2 linked regions of the Sinorhizobium fredii NGR234 genome follow. The protein of the gene in region 2 binds, or shares a complex with, the protein of the main gene of each other region. Links are inferred from orthologs where the notes say so. Each region holds a gene or a part of one and is shown on either strand. Other genes may lie near its edges.

Region 1 (15,375 bases), 2.7 Mb from region 2 along the record:
TCGCGCTTCGCCTTGTCCTTGGTGGGCAGGAAGCCGGCAAACAGGAAGGCGTCGCTTGGAAGGCCCGAGCCGACGAGGGCCGCGAGCGGCGCCGACGGCCCGGGAATGGGCACGACCCGGTGACCTGCGTCGATGGCGAGTTGCGCCAGGCGATAGCCGGGGTCGGAGACCAGCGGCGTTCCGGCATCGGAGACGAGCGCCACCGATTTCCCGTCGGCAAGTGCTGAAAGCAGCCGCGGCCCGGCCTCGGCGGCGTTATGCTCATGGTAGGCAACCGGCCGGTTGACGATGCCGTAGCGGTCGAGCAGCACCCGCGTCACCCGCGTGTCCTCGCAGGCGAGCAGATCGGCACCGGCAAGCGTCTCGAGCGCCCTCAAAGTGATATCGGCAAGATTGCCGATCGGCGTCGCCACCAGATAGAGGGCCGGCTCCAGCGGCCGCGCCGGAATGCTTGCATTGTGCAGGCGAAAGCTGCGGTGTCGTTCCTTCTCCGCCGCCTCGGCCGATTGCTGCTTGTCCAATGCCATGTTCCCGCTCATGCCCGGCACCGCCGGTTCGCCCCTTTATGAGTGAGCGGCAAGCGCAGGGCAAGGGCGCCCATCTCGCCAGGCGCCTCCATTTGGGAAAAGCCCGCGAAACCGCTTGCTTTCGCGGCAATTTTTCTGCCATTTTGCCCGTCCACATCGCTCCGGCCGGCTGGCCGGGACACACGCAGTTTGACGCTGCGGCGGGCGCCTTGCCCGTCCGGCTATGGTTGAAAGCGGTAGCATCCCATGCGCATTACTCTCGAGCGGTCCAACCTTTTGAAATCGCTGAACCATGTCCATCGCGTGGTCGAACGACGCAACACCATACCGATCCTCTCGAACGTGCTGCTGCGCTCCGACGGCGCCAGCCTTGAAATGAAGGCGACGGACCTCGACCTCGAGATCACCGAGGCCACGCCGGCGCAGGTCGAACAGGCCGGCGCGACGACCGTTCCGGCGCATCTGCTCTACGACATCGTCCGCAAGCTGCCGGATGGTTCGGAGGTGCGGCTCGCCACCAATGCCGAGGGTACCGCAATGACGGTTGCCTCGGGCCGCTCCAAGTTCTCGCTGCAATGCCTGCCGCAATCGGATTTTCCGGATCTGACGGCCGGCAGCTTCTCGCATTCCTTCCGCCTCAAGGCGACGGATCTGAAGATGCTGATCGACAGGACGCAGTTCGCGATCTCGACCGAGGAGACGCGCTACTACCTCAACGGCATCTTCGTCCACACGGTGGAGAACAAGGGTGAGCTCAAGCTGCGTGCGGTGGCAACCGACGGCCATCGCCTCGCCCGCGCCGACATCGAGGCGCCGGCCGGCTCCGAGGGCATGCCCGGCATCATCATTCCGCGCAAGACGGTCAGCGAATTGCAGAAGCTGCTCGACACGCCGGACGTGGTCGTCACCGCTGAAGTCTCGGACGCGAAGATCCGCCTGACGATCGGCTCGATCGTCATGACATCCAAGCTGATCGACGGCACCTTCCCGGACTATCAGCGGGTGATTCCGGCCGGCAACGACAAGGAGCTGCGCGTCGACTGCCAGTCCTTCGCGCAAGCCGTCGACCGCGTCTCGACGATCTCCTCCGAACGCGGCCGCGCCGTCAAGCTGGCACTCACCGACGGCCAGATGACGCTGACCGTCAACAACCCGGATTCCGGTAGCGCAATGGAAGAACTGCCGGTCGGCTACGAGAACGATCCGCTCGAAATCGGCTTCAACGCCAAATATCTGCTCGACATCACCGCCCAACTGACCGGCAATGAAGCGGTCTTCATGCTGGCCGATCCCGGCTCTCCGACGCTGGTGCGTGACCTCGCGGCGGACGACGCGCTTTACGTGCTCATGCCGATGCGCGTCTGAGGCTGAACCGCGCTGCATTTCCATCGCTGGATCGGCGGCGATTTAGGGATAGATCAGCAGAGCGATTTCGGATTGAAACCCGCCACGCGCCCGCTTGGCGGGTTTTTCACAGGGCCGACGTCGCTCTCTGTTGATAAACTGTCGCTTTCAGACGCGGGCCGACTTGTTTTCGCCGCAGATGCGAGCACATTATGAGAAGAGGTTCGCGCGGGCCGCCGAATAGCGGCGACGCGTGCGTTGTCATGGAACAATGAAGCCGAGGGGATTCAATGAGTCTGCGCCTGAAGGTGAAGGAAAAGTTCGGTCAGAAGTTCGACGAAGAGATTCGCTTCTTCAAGGGCTGGATGAGCAACACCCGAGCCGTCGGCGCGATCCTGCCTACGTCCTCGATAACGGCGCGACGCATGGCGAGCGTCGTCAACCCGCGTTCCGGCCTGCCGGTTCTCGAGCTCGGTCCGGGCACGGGCGTCATCACCAAGGCGATCCTGGAGCGCGGCATCTCCCCTGACAGGCTGGTATCGGTGGAATACTCGACCGAATTCTTCAATCAGCTGAAGGCGGATTTCGCCGGCGTCAACTTCATCAACGGCGATGCATTCGACCTTGCGCGCACGCTCGGCGCACTGAACGGTCAGCAGTTCGACAGCGTCATCTCCGCCGTCCCGCTGCTGAACTTCCCCATGCACCGCCGCGTCGAGCTGATCGAGGACCTGCTGTCGCGCATCCCCTTCGGTCGTCCTGTCGTTCAGATCTCCTACGGGCCGATGTCGCCGGTCGTCGCCATGCCGGATCGCTATCGCATCCAGCATTACGATTTCGTCGTGCGCAACATCCCGCCGGCTCAGCTCTGGGTCTACAGCAAGGCTCACTAAAGCGTGTCGCGTTCAATCGGCCTCATATCCGGCCGCATTGAAGTAGTTCCGGCATTCTGTGACGGAGAAGAGATTGCAGATATCGCCGAGTGCATCGGCGATGGCGTCGAAACTGCGGGCGGCCCGCTTGCGCAGCAGCGCCTTGAGCTTGGAGAAGGCCATTTCGATCGGGTTGAGGTCGGGCGAATAGGGTGGCAGGAAGAGCAGCCATGCGCCTTTCGCCTTGACCATTTGTTCGGCCCGCTCGCTCTTGTGGAAGCCGACATTGTCGAGAATGACGACGTCTCCGGGCGACAGCGTCGGGGCGAGTTGCGTTTCGATCCAGGTCTCGAAGATGCGCCGGTTCATCGGCGCGTTGACGATAAAGGGCGCGACCACGCCATGTGATCGCAGGCCGGCGATGAAGGTCTGCGTCTTCCACGAACCGAAGGGGGCGTGGGCGCGATAGCGTTGCCCTTTTGGTGCCCAGCCTGAGCGCTTGGTCAGCTTGGTATTGGTCGAGGTCTCGTCGATAAAGACCAGTCGCGCCAATGCCTTGTTGAAGAAGCGCCGGCGTCGCCGGGTCCAGAGCTCACGCGCCCGCGCGATCTCTGGGCGCTGCTGCTCACTTGCCTGCAGGCTTTTTTTTATGGCTGAGGTCGAGGCGGTGGAGAAGACGGCCAACATTGGAGCGGTGCACGATGACGCCGCGCCCGGCGAGTTCCAGGCACAGTTCGTCCAGCGTCAGGTCGCCATTCTGCGCCAGGCGCTCGCGGACCCACTCGCCATGCGCGTTCAGCTTGCCGCCACCCAGATGGCCTTGCCGCCGTGGCGCCAGCGATCCGGTCGCGCGTTTGAGCTTCACCAGATTGTTCACGAAACGCGGCGACACCCGGAAGTGCCGGGCCGCGGCCCGATGGCTGTGACCGTCCTCGACAAACGCAATGACACGACTACGCAAAGCAAGCGGATGTGATTTGCCCATGGTGTCCCTCCCGTCAAAGCGAGGGAATCACAGCCAACCCCGATTCGGGAATCCTGAATCCTAAAAATCGCGACCCGCTTTAGACCGCCGGCCCGCCCGTGTTCGGCGTCTATCTCACGCATCCGCAAGTCAAGATCGATGCTGCCGTCGCGGTGCCGGAATGGGGCCTGTCCGATCTCGGCCGGGAACGGGCGCGCATGACCTCCGGGCAGCCGTGGGTCCGATTGCTTGGCCGCGTCATATCGAGCGCCGAGAGGAAGGCGCTGGAAACCGCAATGTTCCTCGCCGAGGCTGCAGGCGTTCCGGTCGAGACGGACGAGGAGACGGGCGAGAATGACCGTTCCGCGACCGGATTCCTCCCGCCGGAGGACTTCGAAAGGGCAGCGGACCGGTTCTTCGCCCATCCCGAGGAGAGCTATTCGGGCTGGGAGCGCGCCATCGACGCCCAGGCGCGCATCGCAAGGGCCGTGTTCTACATACTCGACCGCCACGATCCGGCCATCCCGATCGCCTTTGTCGGCCATGGCGGTGTCGGCACATTGCTGAAATGCCGGATGGCAGGCGTGCCGATCGCCCGCAGCGCCGATCAATTGCCGGGCGGCGGTAATCTCTTTGCCTTCCGTCTTGCGGATCGCGCCGTCACATGCGACTGGACGCCGATGGAAATCTGGCAGGGGTGATCTCGACATGAGCACAGGCGCGCGCGACCGGCTGATCGTCGGCCTCGACCTTCCGACGATCGCCGAGGCGGAAAGGATCGTCTCGACGCTTGGCGACGAGGTCGTCTTCTACAAGATCGGCTACCAGCTCGCCTTCGCCGGCGGCCTGGACTTCGCCCGCGATCTGGCGGCGAGCGGCAAGAAGGTCTTTCTCGACATGAAGCTGCTCGACATCGACAACACGGTGGCGAAGGGCGTCGAGAACATCGTCAGGATGGGCATGTCGATGCTGACGCTGCATGCCTATCCGAAGGCGATGAAGGCGGCTGTCGAAGCGGCGAAAGGCTCCGATCTCTGCCTGCTCGGCGTCACGGTGCTGACCTCGATGGACGCGCAAGACGTCATCGATGCCGGCTACGGCTCGGATCCGCATAGCCTGGTGCTGCGCAGGGCCGAACAGGCACGCGCTGCCGGCATGGGCGGCATCGTCTGTTCGGCGGAGGAAGCCGCCGCCGTCCGCCGCGTCGTCGGTTCGGAGATGGCGGTGGTAACGCCCGGCATTCGCCCCGCCGGCACGGAGAAAGGCGACCAGAAACGGGTGATGACACCGGCCGAGGCGATCCGTGCCGGATCGAGCCATCTCGTCGTCGCCCGGCCGATCGTCAAGGCCGCCGATCCGCTGGCTGCCAGCCGCAGCATACTTGCCGAGATGCAGAACGCCCTCTCCGGTTGACACCGGAGGCCGCAGCCGGCCTCGACTTTATCGACTTCCGGTGAGTGGGGCGCTTGACCTCGACCAAGAATTGCCGGAAGTAACGATCCCGTCTGTGCTTTTCGAGAAAGACGAGGAACTCGTAAATGGCCAAGGGATACTGGATTGCTCGGGTCGATATCAGAGACCCCGAACGCTACAAGGACTATGTGGCAGCCGCCAAGCCCGCCTTCGAGAAATACGGCGCGACCTTCCTGGCGCGCGGCGGAGAGTTCCAACGGCTGGAAGGCGCCGTTCGCGCCCGCAATGTGGTGATCGAATTCCCCTCCCTGCAGGCGGCCGTCGACTGCTACAATTCCCCGGAATACCAGATCGCCGCGGCGATCCGCCAAGAGGTCGCCGACGCCGAGATGGTCGTGGTGGAGGGCGTCTGAGACGCGGCTCCTGGCAGTGCCGGCCGGGCAGGCGCGAGGCTCGCGGCGACGCGCGGAATGGCCTTCACCTTGGCCGCCGCTTCGGCTATGTAGCAAGCAATTCTTCCAAACGACTTCAGGAGCGCGCTTCCCATGACCTTGTCCAACCTTCCGCCGCTGGTGACGATTTTCGGCGGATCCGGATTTGTCGGCCGTCATGTGGTGCGCGCCCTTGCCAAGCGGGGCTATCGCATTCGCGTTGCGGTGCGCCGGCCGGACCTGGCAGGTCACCTCCAGCCGCTCGGCACGATGGGGCAGATTTCCTTCGTTCAGGCCAATCTGCGCTATCGCAAGTCCGTTGATCGCGCCGTCGAGGGCGCCGACCATGTGATCAACTGTGTCGGCGTGCTCTTCGAGAGCGGCCGCAACACCTTTGACGCGGTTCAGGACTTCGGCGCCCGCGCCGTCGCGGAAGCCGCCCGTGCGGCCGGCGCGACGCTGACGCATATCTCGGCAATCGGCGCCAACACGAATTCAGAATCGCAATATGCCCGCACCAAGGGCCGGGCCGAGATCGCCATCCTCGAAACGGTTCCCGAGGCGATCATCCTGCGCCCGTCGATCATCTTCGGGCCGGAGGACGACTTCTTCAACAAGTTCGCCAGCATGGCGCGCTTCGCGCCGGCGCTGCCGCTGATCGGCGGCGGCCAGACGAAGTTCCAGCCGGTCTATGTGACGGATGTCGCCGAAGCCGTCGCCCGCGCCGTCGACGGCAAGCTCAAGGGCGGGACGATCTATGAACTCGGTGGCGCGCAGGTCCTGTCGTTCCGCGAATGTCTGGAGATCACGCTCAACACCATCGATCGCAAGCGTTCCTTCGTGTCGATCCCCTTCGGCATCGCATCGCTTCTCGGCAGCGTCGCATCGCTCGTTCCCTTCATCGCGCCGCCGATTACCGCCGACCAGGTGGTGTTGCTGAAATCCGACAATGTCGTTTCGGCGGCGGCCGAAGCCGAGGGCCGCACACTAGCCGGCATCGGCATCGAACCGACATTGCTCGATTCGATCCTGCCGACCTATCTCGTACGTTTTCGCCCGCAAGGACAGTATACGCGCGGCGGCCGCGCGGCCTGATTGCCCTGCAACCCGCCCGGTTCGATTCCAGCCGCCGGTCCCGCCGGCGGCTTTCGCTTGTGGCACTGGCGCAACAGCGTTGCAGTTCTGCCGCAGTCGAAAACGGGAATGATGTTTACCGCAGATTCAGCATGTCCTGATATTGATCATGACACGCCCGGCGAATAAACACCGCTCGCACCCAAGGCGCGGCAAGCGCAGGCGGTGACAACATCATAGTCGAAAGGCATAACGTCTCATGGGCAAGTCGATCGCAATCTTTTTTGCGTCTGCGGCACTGATCATTCTGGCTGGCTCATTCATCGCACCGGGTACCGTGGCGAGCAGCAGCAAGGGCTGCACGCCTGCCTATGGCGTCGACCCGTGCACGACGGCGTCGATCGGCGCTTCCGGCTGGTAAGCCGGTCAACTGCCTCGTCTTCGAGGCAGACATTGTGAGTTCATTGGCGGGGGCCAGGGGCCGCATGCGTTTCGCAAGAGACGCATGCGGCTTTTTTGTTTCTACGTGCGATTTTCTTCCGGTTCGCGCCCCCTCATCCGGCCTGCCGGCCACCTTCTCCCCGTAAACGGGGCGAAGGAGACTCGCGGCACGCTCTAAAGTCCCGTCTCCCCGCGTGCGGGGAGAGGGCTAGGGTGAAAGGCGAATCTATGGCAGAGCGGCTCGCAAGCGCAGAGTCTACCCAACCAACCAAAGCCCGACCAGCCCCGCCGTGCCGACGACGATGCGCCAGATCGCGAAGGGCGTGAAGCCGCGATGCGAGACGAAATCGAGCAGCGAGCGCACCACGACGATCCCCGCGACGAAGGCGGCGATGAAGCCGATGGCGATGACGCCGATGTCGTCGAAGGAGAGCGCGTCACGGTTCTTGTAGAGATCGAGGGTGAAGGCGCCCAACATGGTCGGCATGGCGAGGAAGAAGGAGAATTCGGCCGCCGAACGCTTGTCGGTTCCCATCAAGAGGGCGCCGGCGATCGTTGCGCCGGAGCGCGACGTCCCCGGAATCATCGCCAGGCACTGGAAGAGGCCGATCTTCAGCGCCAGGGACGGCGGGTAGTCGAAGACGTCGGTATAGCGCGGCTGAAGCGGCAGGCGATCGATTGCGTAGAGAATGACGCCGCCGACGATCAGAACGACGCAGATCAGCATCGGCGTCTCGAACAACACCGCCTTGATGAAGCCGTGCGCCGCCGCGCCGATCAGCGCCGCCGGCAGGAAGGCGATGAGCACGGAAAACACGAAGCGGCGCGCCTTGACGCTCGTCGGCAGGGCCAGCGCGATCGACAGGAGCTTCTGGAAATAGACGAGCAGGATGGCAAGGATGGCACCGAGCTGGATGAGCACGGCAAAGGTGTTTCCCGGCGACTTGAAGCCGAGGAAGTGCCCGGCGAGCAGCACATGCGCCGTCGACGAGACGGGGATGAATTCCGTCAGCCCTTCGATGAGCCCGAGCACGAGCGCGCTGATGATCGATTGATCGGCCATATATGAACGTTTCCTGATATTCTTGGATTTGGGAGGAGGAGGTCGATTCTCTTGTGTTTGCCACCGCAACTACCTATAGCTCGTTGTATGAAGCCGTGGCCAGTTGCATATGCCGCGATGCCGACTGCATGTTTCCTTAAATCGAGCCGATTTAAGGATCAAAGCATGCGAGCGATTCAAAGTGCTGCAGCGTCCTGGTGCGTCTGAAAAGACGCACGGCGCTGCAGATCCCCGAAAAACAGCTGCAATCTGATCATCGATGCCGACACTGTATCATCACCCTATGTCCTCTGCCTCGCGGTTCGTACGCCTTATTCTCTCAGAATATGGCTATCAGACGGAATTGAGCGAAGAGCAGCCCTGGGAGAACCGGCGCGACTTCCTGGCGCTCAACCCGGCCGGCACCCTGCCGGTCTATGTCGACGACAGCATGCGGGCGCTTTGCGGCGCGACGATCATTTCGGAATATCTCGACGAAACCAGCGGCATCATGAAACGCGACCGCCGGCTTTTGGCGGAGGATCCGTTCCAGCGCGCCGAAATCCGCCGGCTCACCGAATGGTTCCTGCACAAGATGGAAGCCGACGTGACGCGGCCGCTGGTGCGCGAGCGCATCTTCAAGCTGCAGATGACGCCCGACCAGGGTGGCGGCGCGCCGGATTCGAAGGTCCTCAGGACGTCGCGCAGCAATGTCCGCCAGCACATGAAGTATCTCTCGTGGCTCGCCGGCTCGCGCCCGTGGCTGGCCGGCGACCGGATCTCCTACGCCGACCTCGCGGCGGCCGCGGCGACCTCCGTCCTCGACTATCTCGGCGAAATCGACTGGTCCGACGCGCCGACCGCCAAGGAATGGTACCAGCGGCTCAAATCCCGGCCGTCCTTCCGCCCGCTGCTCGCCGAGCGGGTGCGCGGTGTAACCCCCGTCTCCCATTATGCGGACCTTGACTTCTAAGGACACGACAATGCCCGGCCACGCTATAAAGGCGGAGAACCAGGGCAGGAAACGACGGACGCTCACCGCCTTCCTGAAGGAAGAGGCCGCGGCCAAGGGCTTCGACCTCTGTCGCATCACCCGGCCGGACGCGATTCCCGAGGCGCCGGACAGGCTTGCGCAATTCCTTGACGCCGGCTGGCATGGGACGATGGAATGGCTTGCCGAGACGGCGGAGCGGCGCGCCGATCCGCGGGTGCTGTGGAGCGAGGTCCGCTCGATCGTACTGTTCGGGATGAATTACGGCCCCGACAGCGATCCGCTCGCGATCCTCGCCAAGCGGGACCGAGGCGCGATCTCGGTCTACGCTCAGAACCGCGACTATCACGACGTCGTCAAGGGCCGGCTGAAGGAGATCGCCACGCGCTTTGCGGCACGCGCCGGCGAGGACGTGAAAGTCTTCGTCGACACCGCCCCGGTCATGGAAAAGCCGCTCGCGGAAAAGGCCGGCATCGGCTGGCAGGGCAAGCATACCAATCTCGTCAGCCGCGAATTCGGCTCCTGGCTGTTTCTCGGCAGCCTGTTCACGACCGCCGATCTCGATCTCGATGCGCCCGAGCGCGACCATTGCGGCTCCTGCCGGGCCTGTCTCGATGCCTGTCCGACCGACGCCTTTCCGGCGCCCTACCGCATCGATGCGCGGCGCTGCATCTCCTATCTGACCATCGAGCACAAGGGGCCGATCGACCGCGAATTGCGGCCGCTGATCGGCAACCGCATCTATGGCTGCGACGACTGTCTCGCCGTTTGTCCCTGGAACAAGTTTGCACGCTCGGCCTCGGAGATGAAGCTCAGGGCACGGGAGGACCTCCAGGAGCCGGAGCTCGCCGCCCTGCTGACGCTCGACGACGCCGCATTCCGCAGCCTGTTCTCCGGCTCCCCGGTGAAACGTATCGGACGCGACCGCTTCGTCAGAAATGTCTTGATCGCCGCCGGCAATTCCGGTCAGAAGGACCTGATACCCGCCTGCAAGGCATGCGCGCGCGATGGCTCGCCAACCGTCAGAGGGATGGCCGTCTGGGCGCTGTCGCGCCTGATGCCGGCGGGCGACCTGGCAGCTTTCGCCGCGGAATGCGGACAGGAAACCGACGACGAGGTGCTTTCGGAATGGGAAATGGCAGGAGTGAGCCGATGCATGTCCTGATACTTGGCGCCGGCTATTCCGGCACGGCCATCGCGAAGGCGTTCGCCCCCGCGGCGCAATCGGTAACGGGAACCACCCGGTCACCGGAGAAGCTGGCAACGCTCAAGGCCGCAGGCATCGAGCCTCTGCTGTTCGACGGCAACGCGATTTCCGCTGATCTCGCCGAGGCGATGCGCAAGACGACTCACCTCGTCCAGTCGATCGCCCCCGGTCGCGAAGGCGACCCGATGTTCCGGGCCGGCACGCCACCGCTCGAGAGGCTTCTGCCGAACCTTCGCTGGGTCGGTTATCTCTCCACCGTCGGCGTTTACGGCGATCATGGCGGCGGCTGGGTATCGGAGGAGACACCGCTCAAGCCTGTCTCGCAGCGATCCGTCGAGCGGGTCGAGGCGGAAAATGCCTGGCTGGATCATGGCGCGAGTCTGGGCATTCCCGTCGCCGTACTGCGGCTCGCCGGCATCTACGGGCCGGGCCGCAACGCCTTCCGCAACCTCACGGAAGGCACGGCGCGGCGCGTCGTGAAGCCGAACCAGGTCTTCAATCGCATCCGTGTCGAGGATATCGGGGCGGCGGCCGCATTCCTCGCCGGCCGCGGCATGGGCGGAATCTTCAACGTGACCGATGATGAGCCAGGGCCGCCGCAGGACGTGGTGGCCGAGGCCGCCCGGCTGATGGGTGTCGAGCCACCACCGGAGATTCCCTTCGAGAGCGCAGAGATGTCGTCGATGGCGCGATCCTTCTATGGCGAGAACAAGCGCGTCTCCAACACGCGGCTTCGCCGGGCTGGCTTCGAATTCGCCTTCCCGAACTATCGCGTTTCGCTTGCACAGCTATGGGCCAGCGGCACCTGGCGCGGCGAATAGATTTACTTCTGCGATACTTCTTTCAGAATATCGCCCCCCTCCAAAAGCATGTCGTGAGATCATCCGAAAGTAATAGATTCGGAAGATTCAGCGCTCCTGCCTCATACTGCCATATTTTGCCCTATACTTGTCCATTCACTACAACCTAAGCGATAGTTCGCATTTTTGACGAGGGAAATTCGTGAAAAATCCAGTGAATCGAAATTTTAAATGATTTTTTACGTTCGGCTGGCAGCTGCGCGGAACGAATGGGCGCTCAAATCGTTTAACCGCTGATTTCATAGAACTTCTTTGTCCTTTCTAAAGCAATTAAAACGGCACTCCATTTTTAAAATCACCATGTTTTTCAATAAATCCTAATCGAAGGTTAACGGTTGAAGCACGGTTTTGCCATTTTTTGCCCTAATTAGCTCGAACTGCAAGGGAACTAGTCGAACATTCAATCCGAAGAGGTCATCGCTTGAAGCCCGCGAAAATCAAGACTGCTGCCGCCGCAGCGCTATTCGCCGTCGGGATGGGTTTGGTCTCGGCATCCGACATCCAGGCAAAGGGAACGGGTTGCGGTGGCGCCTCCTGGTACGCCCTCACCTCGAAAACCGCCTCCGGTGAGCGCATGAACGCCGCGCGCCTGACGGCAGCCCACCGCAGCCTGAAATTCGGTACTAAGGTGCAGGTTACCAACAAGCGGAACGGCAAGTCCGTCGTAGTCCGGATCAACGACCGCGGCCCCTTCATTCGCGGCCGCGTGATCGATCTGTCCAAGGCGGCCGCCTCGCAGATCGGCATGATCCGCTCGGGCACGGCCAGCATCTGCTACCAAGTCGTCAATTCCTGATCATCCATCCGTCCACCGGGTCGGCTGGACGGATTATTCTGCGGGGCTGCTGCTCTGGCGGATAATGCGACCGCTCACTTGCTCTTCGAGGCCATCGCCGCTACCACGGCGAAAAAGGAGTTGATCGAAGATGCGATTGGGCGGACGGCTCTCGGGAGCCATTGACGTTCTTGACGATATCGAGAAGCGCAAGCGCCCGGTCGCCGACGCGCTCAAGGACTGGGGCCTCTCGCACCGCTTCGCCGGATCGGGCGATCGCGCCGCCATCGGCAACATCGTCTATGACGCACTTAGGATGAAGCTTTCCCATGCCTATCTGATGGACAGCGACAGCGCGGCCGCGCTTGGCCACGCGGTCATGTACCGCCAATGGGGCTTTACGCCCGACAAGCTCGCGGAGGAACTTGCCGATGACAAGTTTGCCCCGCAGGCACCTTCGGCGGAGATGATGACGGCGTTCGGCGCGCGGCGCATCGACGACGCGCCGCTCAACGTGCAAGGCGACATCCCCGAATGGACGCAGGCCTCCTTCGAGGAAAATTTTTCCGACGATTGGCTCGACGAAGCCAGGGCGCTCGCCGGCCGACCGACCCTCGACCTTCGGGTCAACACGCTGAAGGCCAGCCGCGACAAGGTGCTGAAGTCCCTGGAGCGCAGCGGCGCCGAGCCGGCGGCGATCGCCCGCCACGGCGTGCGCATCCCCGCTGGCGAAGGCGCCTCGCGGCTGCCGAACGTGACCGCCGAAATCTCGTTCCAGAAGGGCTGGTTCGAGGTTCAGGACGAAGGCTCGCAGATCGTTGCGGACCTGGTCTTCCCGCGTGAAGGCGAGCAGGTGCTCGACTATTGCGCCGGCGGCGGCGGCAAGACGCTCGCCATGTCCGCTGCCATGAACAACAAGGGCCAGGTGCATGCCTATGACACCGACCGCAAGCGTCTTGCGCCGATCATCGAACGGCTGAAACGGGCCGGCACCCGCAATGTGCAGGTGCACGAGTCGGCCGAAGCGCTGGCATCGCTCGCCGGCCGCTGCGACCGGGTGCTCGTCGATGCCCCCTGCACCGGCACCGGAACGTGGCGGCGCCGGCCGGACACGAAATGGCGCCTGACCCAGAAGAACCTCGAGGAGCGCTTGGCGCAGCAGGAAGAGGCGCTTGCCGGCGCCGCCCAGTTCGTCCGTCCCGGCGGCCATCTGATCTACGTGACCTGTTCGGTGCTGCCGGAAGAAAACGAGGCACAGGTCTACGGCTTCTGCGAGGACAATCCGGAGTTCGAGATCCTCTCGGCCGCAGACACCTGGGCGGCGCTGTTCGGCACCGACAAGCCGCAACCCTGGTCCGCCGACATGAAGACCGTCACCCTGACGCCCGCCTCGACCGGAACCGACGGGTTCTTCTTCTGCCTGATGGGCAGAAAAGGATAGCATTCCCTGCACCCCGCAAGGGGAGGTCGTAATTTGAAAATGTTCTAAACTATACGCTTTGACACCAGTTTACTTTTGGTTCATGACAATGGCGCTTTACCCGGCCTCGAGCCGTTGCTCGGCCGACATGCCAAGGAGAGGGTCATGACCAAGAATTTCATCCGCGCCGCTGCGCTGGCACTCATGACGGCCACGTCCGTGCTTGCTCTGCAGCCGGCCAGCGCCGCGACGGATGCCGCTGCGGTCGTCAAACACTATGCCGCCGTCGCGCACGCCAAATACGAGGACGCACTGACAACGGCCGAGGCGCTCGACAAGGCGGTCGATGCACTGATCGCAGGCCCAAGCGAAGAGACGCTGAAGGCGGCGCGCGACGCCTGGCTCAAGGCCCGCAACCCTTACCAGGAGACCGAGGTCTACCGCTTCGGCAATGCGATCGTGGACGAATGGGAAGGCAAGGTGAACGCCTGGCCGCTCGATGAGGGCCTGATCGACTATGTCGATCCGAGCTACGGCACGGAGAGCGACGAGAACGCGCTCTTCACCGCCAACGTCATCGCCAACAAGACGATCAAGATCGACGGCAAGGACGTCGACGCGACGAACATCACGCCGGAATTCCTGGCCGGCACGCTGCAGGAAGCCGGCGGCATCGAAGCGAATGTCGCGACCGGCTACCACGCCATCGAGTTCCTGCTGTGGGGCCAGGATCTGAACGGCACCGGCCCGGGCGCCGGCAAGCGCACCTATACCGATTTCGACACCAAAGCCTGCACGAACGGCAATTGCGACCGCCGCGCTGCCTACCTGAAGGCGGCGACCGACCTGCTCGTCGCCGACCTCAAGGAAATGGTCGCCAATTGGGCGCCGGAAGGTGCCGCGGCCAAGGCAGTGGAAGCGGACCCCAAGGCCGGTCTCGCGGCGATTCTCACCGGCATGGGCTCGCTCTCCTATGGGGAACTGGCCGGCGAGCGCATGAAGCTCGGCCTGCTGCTGCACGATCCGGAAGAAGAACACGACTGCTCCTCGGACAACACCCATAATTCGCATCTGCACGATGCGATCGGCATCCAGTCGGCCTATACCGGCGAATATACCCGGGTCGACGGCACGAAGCTTGCCGGCCCCTCGCTGTCCGAACTCGTCGCCGCCAAGGACGCCGCGCTCGACAAGGAGATGGCGACCAATCTCGCAACCACCGTCGAGAAGATGCAGGCGATGGCCAAGCGCGCCGAAGCTGGCGAGGCCTATGACCAGATGATCGCCGAAGGCAACAAGGACGGCAATGCGACCGTTCAGGCCGCCATCGACGGGCTGATCGCCCAGGCCAAGACCGTCGAGCGCGTCATCGCGGCGCTCGAACTCGGCACAATCGAGCTTGAAGGTTCCGACAGCCTGGATAATCCTAACGCGGTTTTCCAATAAGCCGAAAAGGCGGGTCGCTCCGACAAGGCGCGGCCCGGCCCTTGCCCGATGAAGGTCCCGACCGCCCGCTTCCTCGCGCTGCCGCTCGCCGCGCTCGTCGGCCTTGCCGCCACGGCATCGGCGATTGGCGGGGGTATCGGTCGCGGCGCCGGCGCCAATACCCCCCTCTGCCCTGCCGGGCATCTCCCCCACAAGGGGGGAGATTGGCCAGAAGCAGAGCCCTGCCCGACGGACACGTCGCAAGCGCCGCCTTCATCGACTGCAAGGGTACTCGCCCAGCCCCATTCGCTGAGCGGGACATCGCCGTTTGCCGATCGCCCCCCTTGTGGGGGAGATGCCCGGCAGGGCAGAGGGGGGTGCCTCCCTCAACGCGACGACCTTTCCGAACAGGACCTCCAGCGCGTCGAGGCCGTCACTCGACCGGCGACCGACTTCTCCAGGGCCGAACCCTTCGAGGCGATGTCGGCGGGCGCGACGACGACGATCGCGCCGGTCGACCAGAAGGTCTTCCAGCAATTCTCCGCCAATCTACCCTTCGAGGACGAGCAGAATTTCAAGCTCGGCAAGG
Region 2 (15,464 bases):
CGGCGTCATCCTCGGTGTCGTCGTCTGCCTCAACATCGAGTCGATCCGCCAGTTCTTCTCCTGGGTATCCGGGACCACGCTCTTCAACCCTGAGCTCTACTTCCTGAGCCAGCTGCCGGCCGACATGAATGCCGACGAAACCGTCTCCATCGTCGTCATGGCACTCGCGCTTTCCTTCCTGGCGACGATCTTTCCGGCCTGGCGCGCCTCACGCCTCGATCCGGTGCAGGCCCTGCGGTACGAATAACAAGGATAAGAACGTAGATGAATGCGCGCGTGGCACTGCAGCTCTCCGGCGTCGAGCGACACTATGGCGAGGGCGACACCTTTTTGCCGATCCTCAAAGGCGCGGATCTGACCCTGCGGAGCGGCGAGACCATTGCGCTCGTTGCGCCCTCGGGCACCGGGAAGTCGACCCTGCTTCATCTCGCCGGGCTGCTCGAACATCCGGACGAAGGTGACGTGATCGTCAATGGCATCCCCTGCAACGGCCTCAGCGACGACCGGCGCACCGCCATCCGCCGCAACGAGATCGGCTTCGTCTACCAGTTTCATCATCTGCTGCCGGAATTCACCGCGCTCGAGAACATCATGATGCCGCAACTGATCGCCGGCCTGTCCAAGGCGGAAGCGGCCGAAAGGGCAGGGGCTCTCCTCGACTACATGCGTATCGGACACCGTGCCGCGCACCGTCCGGCCGAGCTTTCCGGCGGCGAGCAGCAGCGGGTGGCGATCGCCCGGGCGGTGGCCAACGCGCCGCTCATCCTGCTGGCCGACGAGCCGACCGGCAATCTCGATCCGGAGACGGCCGGCTATGTCTTCGAGGCGATGGAGGCCCTTGCGCGTCAGTCCGGGCTGGCGGCGCTGATCGCCACCCACAATCACGAGCTGGCTGCGCTGATGGATCGTTGCGTAACGATCGAGGACGGCAAGGTCGTCGAACTGAGATAGGCCGGACGGGCTCACGGCACGATCAGCCCGCCGCGGTAATCGAGCTCATAGGCCTCCTCGCCATCGACGAAGATGGTTTCGCGGCCGGAAAAGTGCTCGGTCGCGCCGCGGCTGCTGTCGATATAGCAGCCATAGGCGTGTTGATATTCCATGCCGCCGAGGAAGTGGCGCTTTTCGCGATACATGGTCTGAAGCGCGGCCTTGATGACGGCGCCCGCCCGGCGTGCATCGATGAGTTCCGGGCGAATGATCCGACCGAAGTAGTTCATGGCCCAGCACGGCTTGCCGTCGTGCCACACCGCTTCCTGGCCGGCAAAGTCGGTTCCGCCGAAATAGCTGTCGAGATAGCGCCAAGGGCCGCGCTGGTGGCCGATGTCATGCGAGCCCGGCCGGCAGGCCGCTAGCTTTGCACCATCGCCGACATAGGTGCTCGCCTTCGCCTCGACGATGAAATCCGTCAGTTCCGCGATGCCGACCATGAGCGCTCCCTCCGATTGCAGGCGGAGAATGGCTTAACAAGGCGCGGCTGTAAAGAACAAAAAGAGAACAATTGGCGGGAACGGACTATTCCGCGCCGCAGGCCTTCTGGCCGATCTCGTCGCTCCAGTCCTTGAGCAGAACCGTGGCGCCCTTTGCTCGGATCGGCTTCGCGTTCGCCGTGCCTTTGCCGGTCGAGACGTTGAAGTCGCACTTCATCGTGTTGTCCAGGTCGAGCGTGTCGTAGGACGAATAGGTGTATCCGGCGACGACGAAATCGGAACGGCGATAGGCGATCGTCAGCGTCTGTTCCCAGCGGTGGCGGCCGATCGCGTCGTTGTGCGAGGTGATCTCCATCGACCCGTTCGGCAGTGCATGGACGAATGGTGCTTGCCCGTAGAGGCCGAACTGTCCCCAGACTTTGTCGGGGACCAGCGATTTCAGCACCAGCCTGCCGACATCATTGGTGAGGTAGATATAGATGGCGTTGTCCTCGTCGCTGTCTTCGGCGGGTGACACGAGCAGAACGAGATCGCTTGCGTCGTCCTCGTTCCAGTCGCCGGTCGCGGCCGAAACGATTCGAGCCGGATCGATAGAATCGGCGGCAAGGGCGAGGGTCGGTGATAGCAACAGGGAGGCTGCAAGCAGAACCGTTCTCATGGGCGTTCCTTGAAGAGGAGAGGGTGCGCACTGCCCTCTGCTGTGGATGCCACGATCTTAAACGATTCGGTTGGTCCCGGTGTCTGCCAATGAGGCGAGGAAGCTGATCGCCTTGGTTGAATTAACCATAGCCGGTGAATAGCGGGCGTTTCATGCACGCTTGCTTGACTATTGAACAAAAATGGAACAAAAAAAGAACAATAGCCGAAAGGAGCCATGTTATGACTGATTTCGTCCGTGATCTTGCTGCCTTCGCCTCGATGAGCCTTTTCATCGCAAGCATTTCGGTGATCGCGCTCGGTATGTGATCGCTGCCCGGCTCGACTCCGTCCTGCAAAGCGCGGCCGGGTAAAAAGATACCGGGTTTCGCCGTGAGGCTGGACAGTCGGGGCCGGAAACGGGATATCCTCCGCACCGGACAAGAATCGGAGTGCGGCAATGGCAGGCGACGAAAGCATTGGGCAAGGCGCGGCAGGCGCAATGGACCCGCAATTCGTTCACCTGCGGGTCCATTCGGCATTCTCGCTGCTGGAAGGCGCGCTGCCGCTGAAGAAGATCATCGCCAAGGCGGTGGCCGACGAGCAGCCGGCCATCGGCATTGCCGATACCAACAACCTGTTCGCGGCGCTGGAGTTCTCCCAGAAGGCAGCGGACGACGGATTGCAGCCGATCATCGGCTGCCAGCTCTCCATCGACATGGAGGACGAGGCGGAGGGGGAGCGGCGCAGCCATGCGCAGCAGCTTGCCAAGCTGCCTTCGATCGTTCTGATCGCTGCGACCGACGCGGGCTATACACGCCTTGTCGACCTGGTCAGTCGCGCCTATCTCGAAGGCGAAGGTCATCAGGCGGTGCGAGTAACGCGCTCCTGGCTTGCGGCTGGCGGCACCGAGGGTCTGATTGCCTTGACCGGCGCCGGCAGTGGGCCGGTCGACCTGGCGCTGAAGGCCGGCTTGGCCGCGCTTGCCGAAGCGCGCCTCAAGACGCTGGTCGAGCTGTTCGGCGATCGTCTCTATGTCGAACTGCAACGGCACGGCAGTTACGATCGACGCCAGGAGAATCGCCTGGTCGACCTTGCCTATCGCCACGACATCCCACTCGTTGCGACCAACGAAGCCTTCTTCCCGTCGCCGGCCGACTATGATGCGCATGATGCGCTGATGGCCGTTGCCCACAACGCCGTCGTCTCCGACGATCGCCGTTTCCGGTTGACGTCGGATCATTACTTGAAGAGCCGCAAGGAAATGGCGGCGCTCTTCGCCGATCTGCCGGAGGCGCTGGAAAATACCGTCGAGATCGCGCGCCGCTGCTCCTTCATGCTGAAGACCCGCGGGCCGATCCTGCCGCGCTTCACCGGCGCCTCGGACGATCCGGTGGAGGCCGAGCGCGCCGAGTCCGCGGAGCTTCGCCGGCAGGCGGAGGAGGGGCTGGAGCAGCGCCTGTCCAGGCTCGGCATGGCGCCCGGCTACAAGGAAGAAGACTATCGCGAGCGCCTCGCCTTCGAACTCGGCGTTATCGAACGCATGAAGTTCCCCGGCTACTTCCTGATCGTTGCGGACTTCATCAAATGGGCGAAGCAGCATGACATCCCCGTCGGCCCGGGCCGCGGCTCGGGCGCCGGCTCGCTGGTCGCCTATGCGCTGACGATCACCGACGTCGATCCGATGCGCTTCTCGCTGCTCTTCGAGCGCTTCCTCAACCCGGAGCGCGTGTCGATGCCGGACTTCGACATCGACTTCTGCCAGGACCGCCGCGAAGAAGTGATCCGCTACGTCCAGCAAAAATATGGCCGCGAGCAGGTGGCGCAGATCATCACCTTCGGATCGCTGCAGGCGCGCGCCGCGCTGCGCGACGTCGGACGCGTGCTGGAAATGCCCTATGGCCAGGTCGACAAGATCTGCAAGCTGGTGCCGAACAATCCGGCCAATCCGACGCCGCTGTCGAAGGCGATCGAGGAGGAACCGCGCCTGCAGGAGGAGGCCGAAAAGGAGCCGGTCGTCGGCCGGCTGCTGGACATCGCGCAGAAGATCGAGGGCCTCTACCGCCACGCCTCGACGCATGCGGCGGGCATCGTCATCGGCGACCGGCCGCTGTCGCAACTGGTGCCGATGTACCGCGATCCGCGCTCCGACATGCCGGTCACCCAGTTCAACATGAAATGGGTCGAGCAGGCCGGCCTCGTCAAGTTCGACTTCCTGGGCCTGAAGACCCTGACGGTGCTGAAGACGGCAGTCGACTTCGTCGCCAAGCGCGGCATTGCGGTCGATCTTGCCAGCATCCCGCTCGACGATCCGAAGACCTACGAGATTCTCTCCCGCGGCGAGACGGTCGGGGTATTCCAGGTGGAAAGCGCCGGCATGCGCAAGGCGCTGATCGGCATGCGGCCCGACTGCATCGAGGACATCATCGCGCTGGTCGCGCTCTACCGGCCGGGTCCGATGGAGAACATCCCGGTCTACAACGCCCGCAAGCATGGCGAAGAGGAAATCGAATCGATCCATCCGAAGATCGACCATCTGCTCAAGGAGACTCAAGGGGTCATCGTCTATCAGGAACAGGTGATGCAGATCGCCCAGGTGCTGTCGGGCTATTCGCTCGGCGAGGCCGACCTGCTGCGCCGCGCCATGGGCAAGAAGATCAAGGAGGAGATGGACAAGCAGCGGGCCCGTTTCGTCGAAGGCGCGGTCGGCAACGGCGTGGTAAAACCGCAGGCGGACCTGATCTTCGATCTGCTCGCCAAGTTCGCCAATTACGGTTTCAACAAATCGCACGCGGCCGCCTACGCCATCGTCTCCTACCAGACCGCCTATATGAAGGCGCACTATCCGGTCGAGTTCCTGGCGGCCTCGATGACGCTCGACATGTCGAACACCGAGAAGATCAACGACTTCCGCCAGGACGCCATCCGGCTCGGAATCCAGGTCATTGCACCCTCGGTGCAGACTTCGTTCCGCCTCTTCGAGACCGGCGACAACCGCATCTATTACTCGCTTGCCGCCATCAAGGGCGTGGGCGAATCCGCCGTCGAGCACATCGTCGCCGTTCGCGGCGACCGTCCCTTCGCAAGCCTCGAAGATTTTTGCCTGCGGATCGACCCGAAGCTCCTGAACCGGCGCGTTTTCGAAAGCCTGATCGCCGCCGGCGCCTTCGACTGCTTCGGCTACGACCGGGCCGAACTGATCGGCGGGCTCGACCGCATCCTCGGCTTCGCGCAGCGCGCCCAGGAAAACAAGCTGAGCGGCCAGAGCGACATGTTCGGTGCCGGAGCGGCGACAGGGCCGGAGAAGATCGCGCTGCCGGTCTATACGCCCTGGCTTGCCTCGGAGAAGCTGCATCGGGAGTTTCAGGTGCTCGGCTTCTACCTGTCCGCCCATCCGCTCGACACCTACAACAAGCTGCTGGCGAAGATGCGCGTGCAGACTTTCGCGGATTTCTCGGCCGCCGTGAAGAAAGGGGCGAGTGCCGGCCGGCTTGCCGGCACGGTGACATCGAAGCAGGAACGCAAGACGCGCACAGGCAACAAGATGGGCATCGTCGCCTTCTCCGACGCGTCGGGCCAGTTCGAGGCGGTGCTCTTCTCGGAAATGCTGAACCAGTATCGCGATCTGCTGGAGGCCGGCAAATCCCTGGTGATGACCGTGGATGCGGAGGAGCGGCCGGAAGGGATCGGCCTACGCATCCGCACGCTTCGGTCGCTCGAGGAAGAATCGCTGCAGATGCAGAAGGCGCTGCGCGTCTATGTGCGCGATTCCGGCCCCTTGCGCTCGATCGCCTCGCACCTCAACGCCAAGGGAGACGGCCTCGTCTCCTTCATCGTCATCAAGGACAATGGGCAGCGGGAGATCGAGGTCGAGCTCAGCGAGAAATATCGCATCTCGCCGGAGATCGCCGCCGCCCTTCGCTCCGCGCCGGGTGTCGTGGACGTCGAGCTCGTATAGAACGACCCAGTCAGGGTGAAACCGTCAGCGGCCGCTTACCGAATGTGTGATGGTGATGAAGTCGGTGCCTTCGCCGGTCTCCAGTCCCGTGTCGGTGTCGGAGATCGAAAGCGACGACCCATCGGCAAGAAGGCCGGCAATGCGCCGGCGCACATCGTCGGGCACCGTCAGGCGGTTCAAGGTCCGCTGAAGGGCGTTGAACTCCGTGGGATCGGTGTCAACAGTGATTCCGAGCCGATCTTTCGCGGCCTTCGAAAGCGTGTTGTCCAGCGCCATGCCGAACCACTTGCCTTGGCCCGTTGCTGCGTCGGTATCCTGGAACTGGAGAAAATGTGTGCCGAGCGCCAGCTCGGGTTTGTCGATCGTGATCTCCGCCTCGAAGAGCGGCTGAAACGCGCGGCGGACGCGAAGCACGCCGTTCGGCGGCATGTCCCGGCCAGCCTTGCGATAGACGGCCTCGATCAACTCCGGGGTCGCCTTACCATCCACCGGCAACCCTTCTGCCGTCTGGAAGGAGCTGATCGCTGCAAGCGTCATCGGGCCGCCGTGTCCATCCGGCGCGCCGGCGTCGTGGCCGAGCGTGGTCAGGAGCATCTGGAGATCGCGCATCGTGTCTTGCCTGCCGCGCCGGGTGACGAGGATTCGAATGGGCGGCTGCTCGTGAACAAGCAGCGCCGGCGAGGGACGTCTGTCCGTCATGGCCACCTCGACGGAACCTCCGTCGAAATGGCTGATGGCTGGCCGTAGCGGTACATCCGACATCGGCGGCGCCGGTGGGTGCGCCTGGTTCGGCTGAAACAGCATCGTGCTCGCGATTGCGACGGGCGTTACCTGACGATCGGAGATCACCACATGCATGCCGCGTTGGGTCATCTTGAACAGGCTAGCGGCGAACTTGCCCGGGAGTCGCACGCAGCCGTGCGAGGCCGGGTAATCCGGCACATGGTTCGAGCCATGCAACGCGATGCCGGACCAGGTGAGCCGCTGCATGAAGGGCATCGGCGCATTGGAATAGATGTTGGATTTGTGATGGCGGCGCTTCTCGAGAATCGAAAAAATGCCGGTCGGCGTCGTGTGGCCGCGCTTTCCTGTCGAGATATTCGACGTGGCGACCACGGTGTCGCCGTCATAGACGACGAGCGATTGCTGCTGCCTCGATACGACGATCTGCAGCGGCGCCTTCGCGCCGGCCGCCAAGGCGGAAGGTGCCGACGCGATCAGGACGGCCAGTCCTATCCCGAGAGTGATACGCAATACAGACCCTCAATCCGACCATGAAGCGCTGCCACACCCTGCGGCGCTTCAAGTCTTGCCGTGCGCGTCAAGGTTGAGCTGGCGCGACGGACCCATCGAGCGAGGATACAGTTCAATATTTAACGAATTGAAACGAGAGCCGAGGCCCGCGGCGCCTGCTATTGATCGCGTCGGCGTTGGCCGAAGGTATAGCCCGTCTCGACGCTTGTCTTGCCGAACTTGTCGCGCAGCTTGTTGATCGCTTCTTCGGCGGCCGCCCGTCTCGTCGCCAGAGGGTCGACGAGATCAGGCGGATCGGCGAGGTCGGGGGCGGCGAGGTCGCTGACGCCGATGCCGATCAGCCGGTATTTCGTCCCGTCGGTCTCCTTTTCGAGCAGTTGGAGGCCAACGCGAAAGATGCGGTCGGCGAGGCGGGTCGGGCTTTCGAGCCGCCGATTGCGGGTGCGGAGCTTGAAGTCCGCGGTCTTGAGCTTCAAGACGACGGTCTGCCCGGCAAGCTCCGACTTGCGCAACCGCAGCGCGACCTGCTCGCTCAGGTGCCGAAGATGCGGCACGAGCTCTTCCGGACGCGACAGGTCGTCGTTGAAGGTCGTCTCCGAGGATACGCTCTTTGCCTCGCCATCGGTCTCGACGACGCGCTCGTCCTGTCCGCGCGACAGGCGATAGAGCCTTTGCCCCATCGAGCCGTAGCGGCGCATCAGGTCTGCTTCCTCCATCGTCTGCAATTGTCCGATCGTGCGGATGCCGTCCCGCTCGAGGGTCGCGGCGAAGGCCTTGCCGACGCCCCAGATCAGCGTGACGGGGCGCTCCTTCAGGAAGTCGACCGCCTCGGCCTGGCCGATGACGGAGAAGCCGCGCGGCTTCTGCAGATCGGAGGCGACTTTGGCGAGGAATTTGCAGTAGGAGAGCCCGACGGAGACGGTGATGCCGACCTCCCGTTCGACCCGTCTCGCAAAGCGCGCCAGCGTGCGCGCCGGGGGATCGTGATGCAGTCGTTCGGTGCCGTTCAAGTCGAGGAACGCCTCGTCGATCGACAGCGGCTGCACGAGCGGCGTCAGCTCGAGCATCATCGTCCTGATCTCACGCCCGACGCGCACGTACTTCTCCATGTTCGGCTTGACCACGACGGCCTGCGGGCAGGCTTCGAGCGCCTTGAACATCGGCATGGCCGAACGGACGCCGTGAATGCGGGCGATGTAGCAGGCGGTCGAGACGACGCCGCGCTTACCGCCGCCGATGATCACCGGTTTGTCGGCGAGCTCCGGATTGTCGCGCTTCTCGATCGAGGCGTAGAAGGCGTCGCAGTCTATATGCGCCAGGGTCAACCGATAGAGCTCGGAATGGCTCAGAAGCCGCGGGCTGCCGCAGGCCACGCAGCGTCGTGCCGCAGCGGCCAGTTCCTTGAGGCAATCTCGGCAGAAGCCGGAAAACGGTGCAGCGCTGGGCATGGCCGGAACAAATGTTGAACGCGGCGACTTTACGCTCTACGCTAGTGAGTCTCAAGGCGGCGATCGGAGGCCATGGTGGATAAAATCGCCCTGCAATTTGCGCCGGTGACAAAAGAACTCTGGCCGGATTTCGAAAAGCTGTTTGGCCCGAAGGGAGCGTATTGCGGTTGCTGGTGCGTTGCCCTGCGGCTGCCCTACAGGATCCGCGGAAACATGTCGGCCGAGGATCGCAAGGCGTTCATTCGCACGCGCATTGAGGCCGGACCCCCGCCGGGCATTCTCGGCTATTGCGAGGGAAGCCCGGTCGCCTGGGTCCAGGTTGGGCCTCGTTACGATGTGCCGCAATTCAATTCGCCCCGCACGTGCTCGCGGCCGCTGGAAGAGCTTGAGGCCGAGGACGCGAGCGTCTGGGCTGTGAGTTGCTTCTTCCTTGCGTCGCCCCTGCGCGGCAAGGGACTAAGTCACCGCATACTCGCCGCCGCCATCGATCACGCGCGAAAAGGTGGCGCGCACTATCTCGACGCCTGTCCGATCGATCACAGCAAGCAGCCGAAATCGGTCGCGCTCTATATCGGCTCGACGGCGATTTTCGATGCCGCGGGCTTCGATACCGTCGCGCGGCGCAAGGACGGCAGGCCGCTGATGCGACTCGATTTAAGGCAATGACGATGCGTGCGCAGATTGCGGCCAGCGGAGTCGCGCGACGATCAGCCGCTGTTGGCGGCGCTCCAGTGGTCGCGGATCACCTTGGCCGCTTCAGGCCAATCCGTCGCAATGTGCATGCCGGCGTCGGGCGGCGGGGCGAGGGCGCGAAAATCCGCATTGGCCATCAGATTGATGAGGAGACAGGCCGGCACTTCCTCCCGCACGGAGCGGAGGTTGCGAAGAATGTCGTCGACGAAGACGAGCGGAAGGTCTCGTCCGCCATGCAGTTGCTTGACCAGCGGCCCCTTCGGCTCCTCGGAAGCGAGCAATGGATAGGAAAGGCCGAGCGTATCGAGCAGTGCCCGGCGCACCGCCGCATGACTGGGCGGCATTGCCGTCAGGAAGACGATATCCGCTTCGCCGGACAGTCCGGCCAGCGTCTCGCCGACTTCGCTGGCCGGCGTCTGCCAGCGGTCCTGCTCGGCGTAGAAGGCGCCGAGCAGGGCCTTTGTCGCAACATCGCTGACCGCGTCACCTTTGCGACGATCGATTATATTGCCGGTGAGACGGAAGGAGCGGGGCAGCAGCGTGTGTTCGCGAGCCTCCAGAAAGGCCGCGAAGGGCGTCAGGAATTCGAGCACGACTTCGTCTATGTCGGCGACGATCAGCGGCCGGTGGCCAAGACGGATGTCGCCAGGGTCGGACACGCTCAGATGTCCTCGAAGTTCGCCGGACCGGAAAATGCCTGGTGCGCCCTGACGACCTCCTCGGGAGCGGTCTCAGTCGCCGTGCAGAAGGCGATCAACGTCGGCTCGTGGTCCATCAGAAAGGCGACGAGACCGCCCATGAAGCCTGGCTCCCCGATGGCCTTGCGCAACGATGCGGGATCTGTGCCGGTCAGCGCCAGGAAACGGGACAGGAGTTCCGGCTCGCCCGCGAGCCAGCCGAGAATCGCGACCGCCGTATCGTCAGCGCTCTTCATGTTCTTGAATCTCTTCTCATATGGCGTCCGGAGTTACCTCTTTTTCAACCAAATATCGTTAGCCTTGCGACCGAGGAAATGCGTCGAGTCACCATTTGTGAAGCTTATATCTCTCCAGGGGACTTGCAAGGCGGCGACAGACAGCAAGGGATCGACATGCCCAAACAGGTGATGATTGTTGAGGATAACGAGCTGAACATGAAGCTCTTCCGCGACCTCATTGAGGCTTCTGGCTATGCGACGATCCAGACGCGCAACGGCATGGAAGCGCTCGAACTGGCGCGCAAGCATCGGCCCGACCTCATCCTCATGGATATCCAGTTGCCGGAGGTGTCCGGCCTCGAAGTCACGAAATGGCTGAAGGAAGACGACGAACTCCACGTCATCCCAGTCATCGCCGTAACCGCCTTCGCCATGAAGGGCGACGAGGAGCGTATTCGCCAAGGCGGATGCGAAGCCTACGTTTCCAAGCCGATTTCCGTTCCCAAATTCATTGAAACGATCAAGACATATCTGGGCGATGCCTGATTGCCGGGAAAGACCATATGACTGCGCGCATCCTTGTCGTCGATGACGTACCAGCCAATCTGAAGCTTCTGGAGGCTCGGCTGGTCGCCGAGTATTTCGATGTCCTGACGGCCAGCGATGGACGCTCCGCACTGGCGGTCTGCGAGAACACGCCGGTCGATCTTGTTCTTCTTGATATCATGATGCCCGACATGGACGGCTTCGAGGTCTGCGAGAGACTGAAGGCAAACAACCGCACCACCCATATTCCGGTGGTCATGGTGACAGCGCTTGACCAACCCTCCGATCGGGTGCGCGGCCTCAAGGCCGGCGCCGACGATTTCCTCACCAAGCCGGTCAATGACCTTCAATTGATGTCGCGCGTAAAGAGCCTGGTCCGGCTGAAGAATGTCAGCGACGAATTGCGCCTCAGGGCCCAGACGGCGCACACGATCGGTTTGCAGGAGCTTGCCCGTGCCGACCGTCCCGATGAGCCCGGTAACGTCCTCCTCGTCGATGGCCGCGCCTCCTCGCAGGAACGGCTGTTGCGCGCCCTGAAGCCGATCGCCGAGGTCGCGGTGATTTCCGATCCGCAGGCCGCCTTGTTCGAAGCCGCCGAGAACAGCTTCGACCTGGTGATCGTCAATGCGAATTTCGACGACTACGATCCGTTGCGCCTCTGCTCGCAGTTGCGTTCGCTCGAGAGAACGCGCTTCATCCCCATCCTGCTCGTCACGGAGCAGGGGAGCGAAGAGATGATCGTTCGCGCGCTCGAGCTTGGCGTGACGGACTACATCATGCGACCGGTCGATCCCAACGAACTGGTGGCGCGCTCCCTGACGCAGATCCGCCGCAAGCACTGCAACGACCAGCTGCGCGCCAGCGTTCAGCACACGATCGAATTGGCGATCACCGACGACCTCACCGGCCTTCACAACCGCCGCTACCTCGACAGCCATCTGAAGCTGTTGATTGACCGCGCGCGTGCGCGTGGCCGGCCGCTTTCGATCTGCATCACCGATATCGACCGCTTCAAGCTGGTCAACGACACCCATGGGCATGATGCCGGTGACGAAGTTCTGCGCGAATTCGCCAGGCGCGTCCGCGCGACGGTGCGCGGCGCCGATCTCGCCTGCCGTTTCGGCGGCGAGGAATTCGTCATCGTCATGCCCGACACGACGCCGGAGATGGCGGCGATTGTCGCCGAACGGTTGCGCTTGATGGTCGAGGGACGCGCATTCGGGATTTCGCAGGGAGATACGGTCCTCAACGTCACGGCGTCACTTGGGATTGCCACCCTGCGGCCTGGGGACGATACGCCCGAAGCCCTGCTGAAGCGCGCCGACACGGCACTCTACGAAGCCAAGAACAACGGGCGCAACCGGGTGGTCGCGGCGGCCGCGTAAGCCCAATTTGGCAAGCAACGCTTGCGGGCGGTCTCTGGCCTCGCCGTTCGACGTAGCGCAGACTGGAACATTCACCCAAACGCACCTTGCCAACCTACTTATAAGTTGTATCTTCTGCGGCATCGCTGATGCTGGGGCAAGCATTTCCAAAAAGCGGCGTGTTCGGATTTGTCCGAATACGAGACAGAATTAACCAAACACCGAGCAACATGTTTCGGTGCTTAAGAATTCGTTGATTTTTTTTTATTTTCAAGCAATGCTGATATTAAGGAAGTGTGACTTCCACGATCGATCGGTTACCCCATGATGCTCAGGTCCGCCGCATCTCCTGGGTCGTGGGGTCGGTCGGCTGGATTCCGACGTCCGCGGATTCCTCGTGCCGCAGTCGGAGCCCAGCCGACCCCCTTTCGGAACGCCGCTCCGAAGGAGGCGGCGTTTTTCGTTTCCGATCTACAATCTGCCAATCTTGTCAGACGTAACCTGCGCGAAGATCGCCGGCAGCGACGGCATGGCAAAGAAAAAGCGCCGAACCTTGCGGCCGGCGCTCGTCGGGTCGAACCGGAAACGTGATCTTACTTGATCTTGGTTTCCTTGAATTCGACGTGCTTCTTGACGACCGGATCGTACTTCGTCTTCGTCATCTTTTCCGTCATCGTGCGGCTGTTCTTGGTCGTGACGTAGAAATAGCCCGTGTCGGCCGTCGACAGCAGCTTGATCTTGATGGTGGTAGCTTTCGCCATGGTCGTCCTGCCTTTATAGAAAGATGAGAGCCGTGGACAACCGGTTGCGGGCCACGGTCAAGTTGGCGCGAAACTACAAATCGCGGTCGAAAAGTCAAGGCCGTTTTGGTTTCAAAACGATGCGGACGAGCGAAAGCACCACATAAAGGCCGAAGAAGGCGGCAATCGCCCAGGCAAAGCCATCGTTACCGGTGATGTCCATTGCGGCGCCGATGACTTGCGGTCCGGCCACGGTGCCGACCGCATAGGAGAAGACGAAGGCGGCATTGGCGGCCGCGAGATCGGCGCCCTCAAGCCGCGAGCCGAGATGGCTGAGACCGACCGTGTAGAGGCCGGAGACGCATCCACCCCAGAACAACAAGACCAGCGCCATCAGGAACCAGCTTTCCACCAGCATCGGCAGGAAGAGCGCGCCGATCAGGCCGATTACCGTCAGCGCCGACAAGATCGTCCGCCGATCCTTTACATGATCGGAGAGCATGCCGAGCGGGATCTGGAAGATGAAGTTGCCGACGCCCATGACTGTCAACAGCAGGGCCGCCTGCGATTCGGTGAAGCCGGCGCGTGTTCCGAAAATCGGGAAAAGCGAGAGGCCGCCCGATTCGACCGCGCCGAAGATGAAGACCGCCGCCGTCGCCGTCGGCACCAGGAAGACGTAGCGCATGAAATGCCGCCCCGGCTTTTCGTCGAGGACAGGACTTTCGCCGCGGGCCAGATAGATCGGTATGGCCGCGAGCAGGATGACGCCGGCGCCGACGGCAAAGGGCAGGATGCCCTCGCTGCCGAGAACGGAAAAGAGCAGCGGGCCGCTGGCAAAGCCGAGCGAGAGCACGGTGCCATAGATGCCGAGCACGAAGCCGCGTCTGTTCGGCGGCGCCGTCGCATTGATCCAGAATTCCGACAGAATGAAGAGAACCGTGATGGCGCCGTGGAAGACGATTCGGAGCGGAAACCAGAGCCAGAAATTGGTGATGTAGTAGAAGCCGAGGGCGCTCACCGCGGAGAAGAGGATCGCCAGCAGCATGGTCGGCGCAACGCCGTGGCGATGCGCGAACTTCGTGGTAAACGGGGCAGCGGCCATCGAGGCAAGGCCGGCCATTGCCGAATTGAGCCCGATCAGCGTCGGAGCAATTCCGCGCTTCTCCATGATGATGCTGAGCAGGGGAAGGCCGAGACCGATGGCGATACCCACCGCTGTGATCGAGGCGACGGCGGCGATCAGCGAAGGCCAGTGAATTTCGTCAACCGGCGCAGACGTGCCGGACGGCGGCTTCGACATTCGACAGGATCCCTAGAGAAGCGTGCGAAGAAAGCGCCCGCGGCGCGTGAAATAGAACGGCACCGACCGTTCAGCGGGGAGCGAGGCATCCGATTCGAGCCCGCTTCTCAGATCCGCAAGGATGATTGCGGTGATCTCCGGAACCTGGAGAGACGAGAAGTCGTCGACATCGATCCACTGCAAATCCTGAAGCTCCCGGCTATCCAGGACCTCAGACGGATCGATCTCGGCCTCATCTGCGAAGACCGCAAAGAAGCGCGTGTCGAACCGCCTTGATTGTCCCGGCGGCGTGATGGCACGCGCCATATAGCGCAAGTTTGTGAGATCGGGAAGAAAGGGAAGGGGAGCGCCTGACGGATTGAGTTGCCGGCCGAGACGGACACCTGCTTCTTCGAAGAGTTCTCGCGCTGCCGCGAGCGCCAGCGCCCGGGCTCTTCCGTCGGTGATCGGGCGCCCCTCGCTTGTTGTCAGGGCACGCAGCACCGTCGGATTGAGATCGCCGGAAAATCCCAGCCGATGGTCCGTCGGGTCGCGGCGGCCGCCCGGAAAGACATAGAGGTCCGGCATGAAGGCATGGGCGCTGTGACGCTTTCCCATCAACACGCGCACGCGCTTGCCGGAGCGGTCGAGCAGCATGATCGACGCCGCGTCACGCGGCCTGAGCGGCGGATGCCTGGGTGCCCCGGCCTGCGATTGAGCGGGGCCGCCGCTGCCGCGATCCGGCCTCATGCCGATGGATCCCGCGGTGGGAGGATGTCTTCCGGCCGGTCTTCGTGCCCGCCGAAGCCGTGCATTTTCAAAGCCCATTGCAGCCCGATGACCGCGCCTTTGACCGGCTGCATCAGGGCGAGTGCGCTGACGAGCGTCACCGGCGCCCAGACCGCCAGGTGCTGCCAGGTGGAGAGCGGCAGGACCAGATCCGTCATCATGTATCCGCCGAGCACCAGATGACCGACGATCGTCACGACGATATAGGGTGGAAAGTCGTCGGCGCGATGATGGTCCATCCGTTCGCCGCAGGCGGCGCAGGCATCCACCGATTTGACGAAGCCTCGAAACAGTCGGCCTTGGCCGCAGGCGGGACATTTGCCCAGAAAGCCGCGCTTCATCGCACGCCCGACGGGCCGCTCCTCCCGCTGCTCCCCACCCAGCTGCAGCTTGTCGGTTGCCATTGCTTTC

Evidence for each region.
Region 1: the proteins of NGR_RS16655 (region 2) and dnaN are in contact, whole or in part, in a solved structure (PDB 1OK7), measured with the Escherichia coli proteins. The link is inferred for Sinorhizobium fredii NGR234 from one-to-one orthologs.

What each region holds. Positions count from the first base shown.
Region 1 is NC_012587.1:3,869,476-3,884,850, reverse strand. The notes cover bases 1-2,832. They hold dnaN (DNA polymerase III subunit beta), read left to right. Parts: upstream 1-773; coding sequence 774-1,892; downstream 1,893-2,832. Other genes in these bases: NGR_RS29465 (IS630 family transposase), read right to left, coding at 2,777-2,832; pmtA (phospholipid N-methyltransferase PmtA), read left to right, coding at 2,162-2,764; rsmI (16S rRNA (cytidine(1402)-2'-O)-methyltransferase), read right to left, coding at 1-539. Outside these bases: more of NGR_RS29465, read right to left, coding at 2,833-3,430; NGR_RS33305 (helix-turn-helix domain-containing protein), read right to left, coding at 3,369-3,728; NGR_RS29460 (histidine phosphatase family protein), read left to right, coding at 3,827-4,408; pyrF (orotidine-5'-phosphate decarboxylase), read left to right, coding at 4,416-5,120; NGR_RS29450 (DUF1330 domain-containing protein), read left to right, coding at 5,246-5,533; NGR_RS29445 (complex I NDUFA9 subunit family protein), read left to right, coding at 5,666-6,646; NGR_RS32475 (hypothetical protein), read left to right, coding at 6,885-7,046; NGR_RS29440 (undecaprenyl-diphosphate phosphatase), read right to left, coding at 7,323-8,129; NGR_RS29435 (glutathione S-transferase family protein), read left to right, coding at 8,389-9,081; tRNA epoxyqueuosine(34) reductase QueG, read left to right, coding at 9,092-10,264; NGR_RS29425 (SDR family oxidoreductase), read left to right, coding at 10,252-11,127; NGR_RS29420 (septal ring lytic transglycosylase RlpA family protein), read left to right, coding at 11,588-11,962; NGR_RS29415 (RsmB/NOP family class I SAM-dependent RNA methyltransferase), read left to right, coding at 12,093-13,382; NGR_RS29410 (imelysin family protein), read left to right, coding at 13,527-14,807; NGR_RS29405 (di-heme oxidoredictase family protein), read left to right, coding at 14,856-15,375. UniProt on the Escherichia coli protein: Confers DNA tethering and processivity to DNA polymerases and other proteins. Acts as a clamp, forming a ring around DNA (a reaction catalyzed by the clamp-loading complex) which diffuses in an ATP-independent manner freely and bidirectionally along dsDNA.
Region 2 is NC_012587.1:1,132,953-1,148,416, forward strand. The notes cover bases 6,582-9,502. They hold NGR_RS16655 (DNA polymerase IV), read right to left. Parts: upstream 8,727-9,502; coding sequence 7,437-8,726; downstream 6,582-7,436. Other genes in these bases: NGR_RS16650 (L,D-transpeptidase family protein), read right to left, coding at 6,582-7,278; NGR_RS16660 (GNAT family N-acetyltransferase), read left to right, coding at 8,799-9,392; NGR_RS16665 (hypothetical protein), read right to left, coding at 9,434-9,502. Also shown: NGR_RS16625 (lipoprotein-releasing ABC transporter permease subunit), read left to right, coding at 1-247; NGR_RS16630 (ABC transporter ATP-binding protein), read left to right, coding at 265-951; NGR_RS16635 (DUF5680 domain-containing protein), read right to left, coding at 963-1,430; NGR_RS16640 (hypothetical protein), read right to left, coding at 1,516-2,088; dnaE (DNA polymerase III subunit alpha), read left to right, coding at 2,527-6,024; more of NGR_RS16650, read right to left, coding at 6,049-6,581; more of NGR_RS16665, read right to left, coding at 9,503-10,078; NGR_RS16670 (DUF3572 domain-containing protein), read right to left, coding at 10,081-10,353; NGR_RS16675 (response regulator), read left to right, coding at 10,510-10,881; NGR_RS16680 (PleD family two-component system response regulator), read left to right, coding at 10,899-12,266; rpmG (50S ribosomal protein L33), read right to left, coding at 12,839-13,006; NGR_RS16690 (MFS transporter), read right to left, coding at 13,101-14,285; NGR_RS16695 (NUDIX hydrolase), read right to left, coding at 14,298-15,014; NGR_RS16700 (DUF983 domain-containing protein), read right to left, coding at 15,011-15,464. UniProt on the Escherichia coli protein: Poorly processive, error-prone DNA polymerase involved in translesion repair and untargeted mutagenesis. Copies undamaged DNA at stalled replication forks, which arise in vivo from mismatched or misaligned primer ends.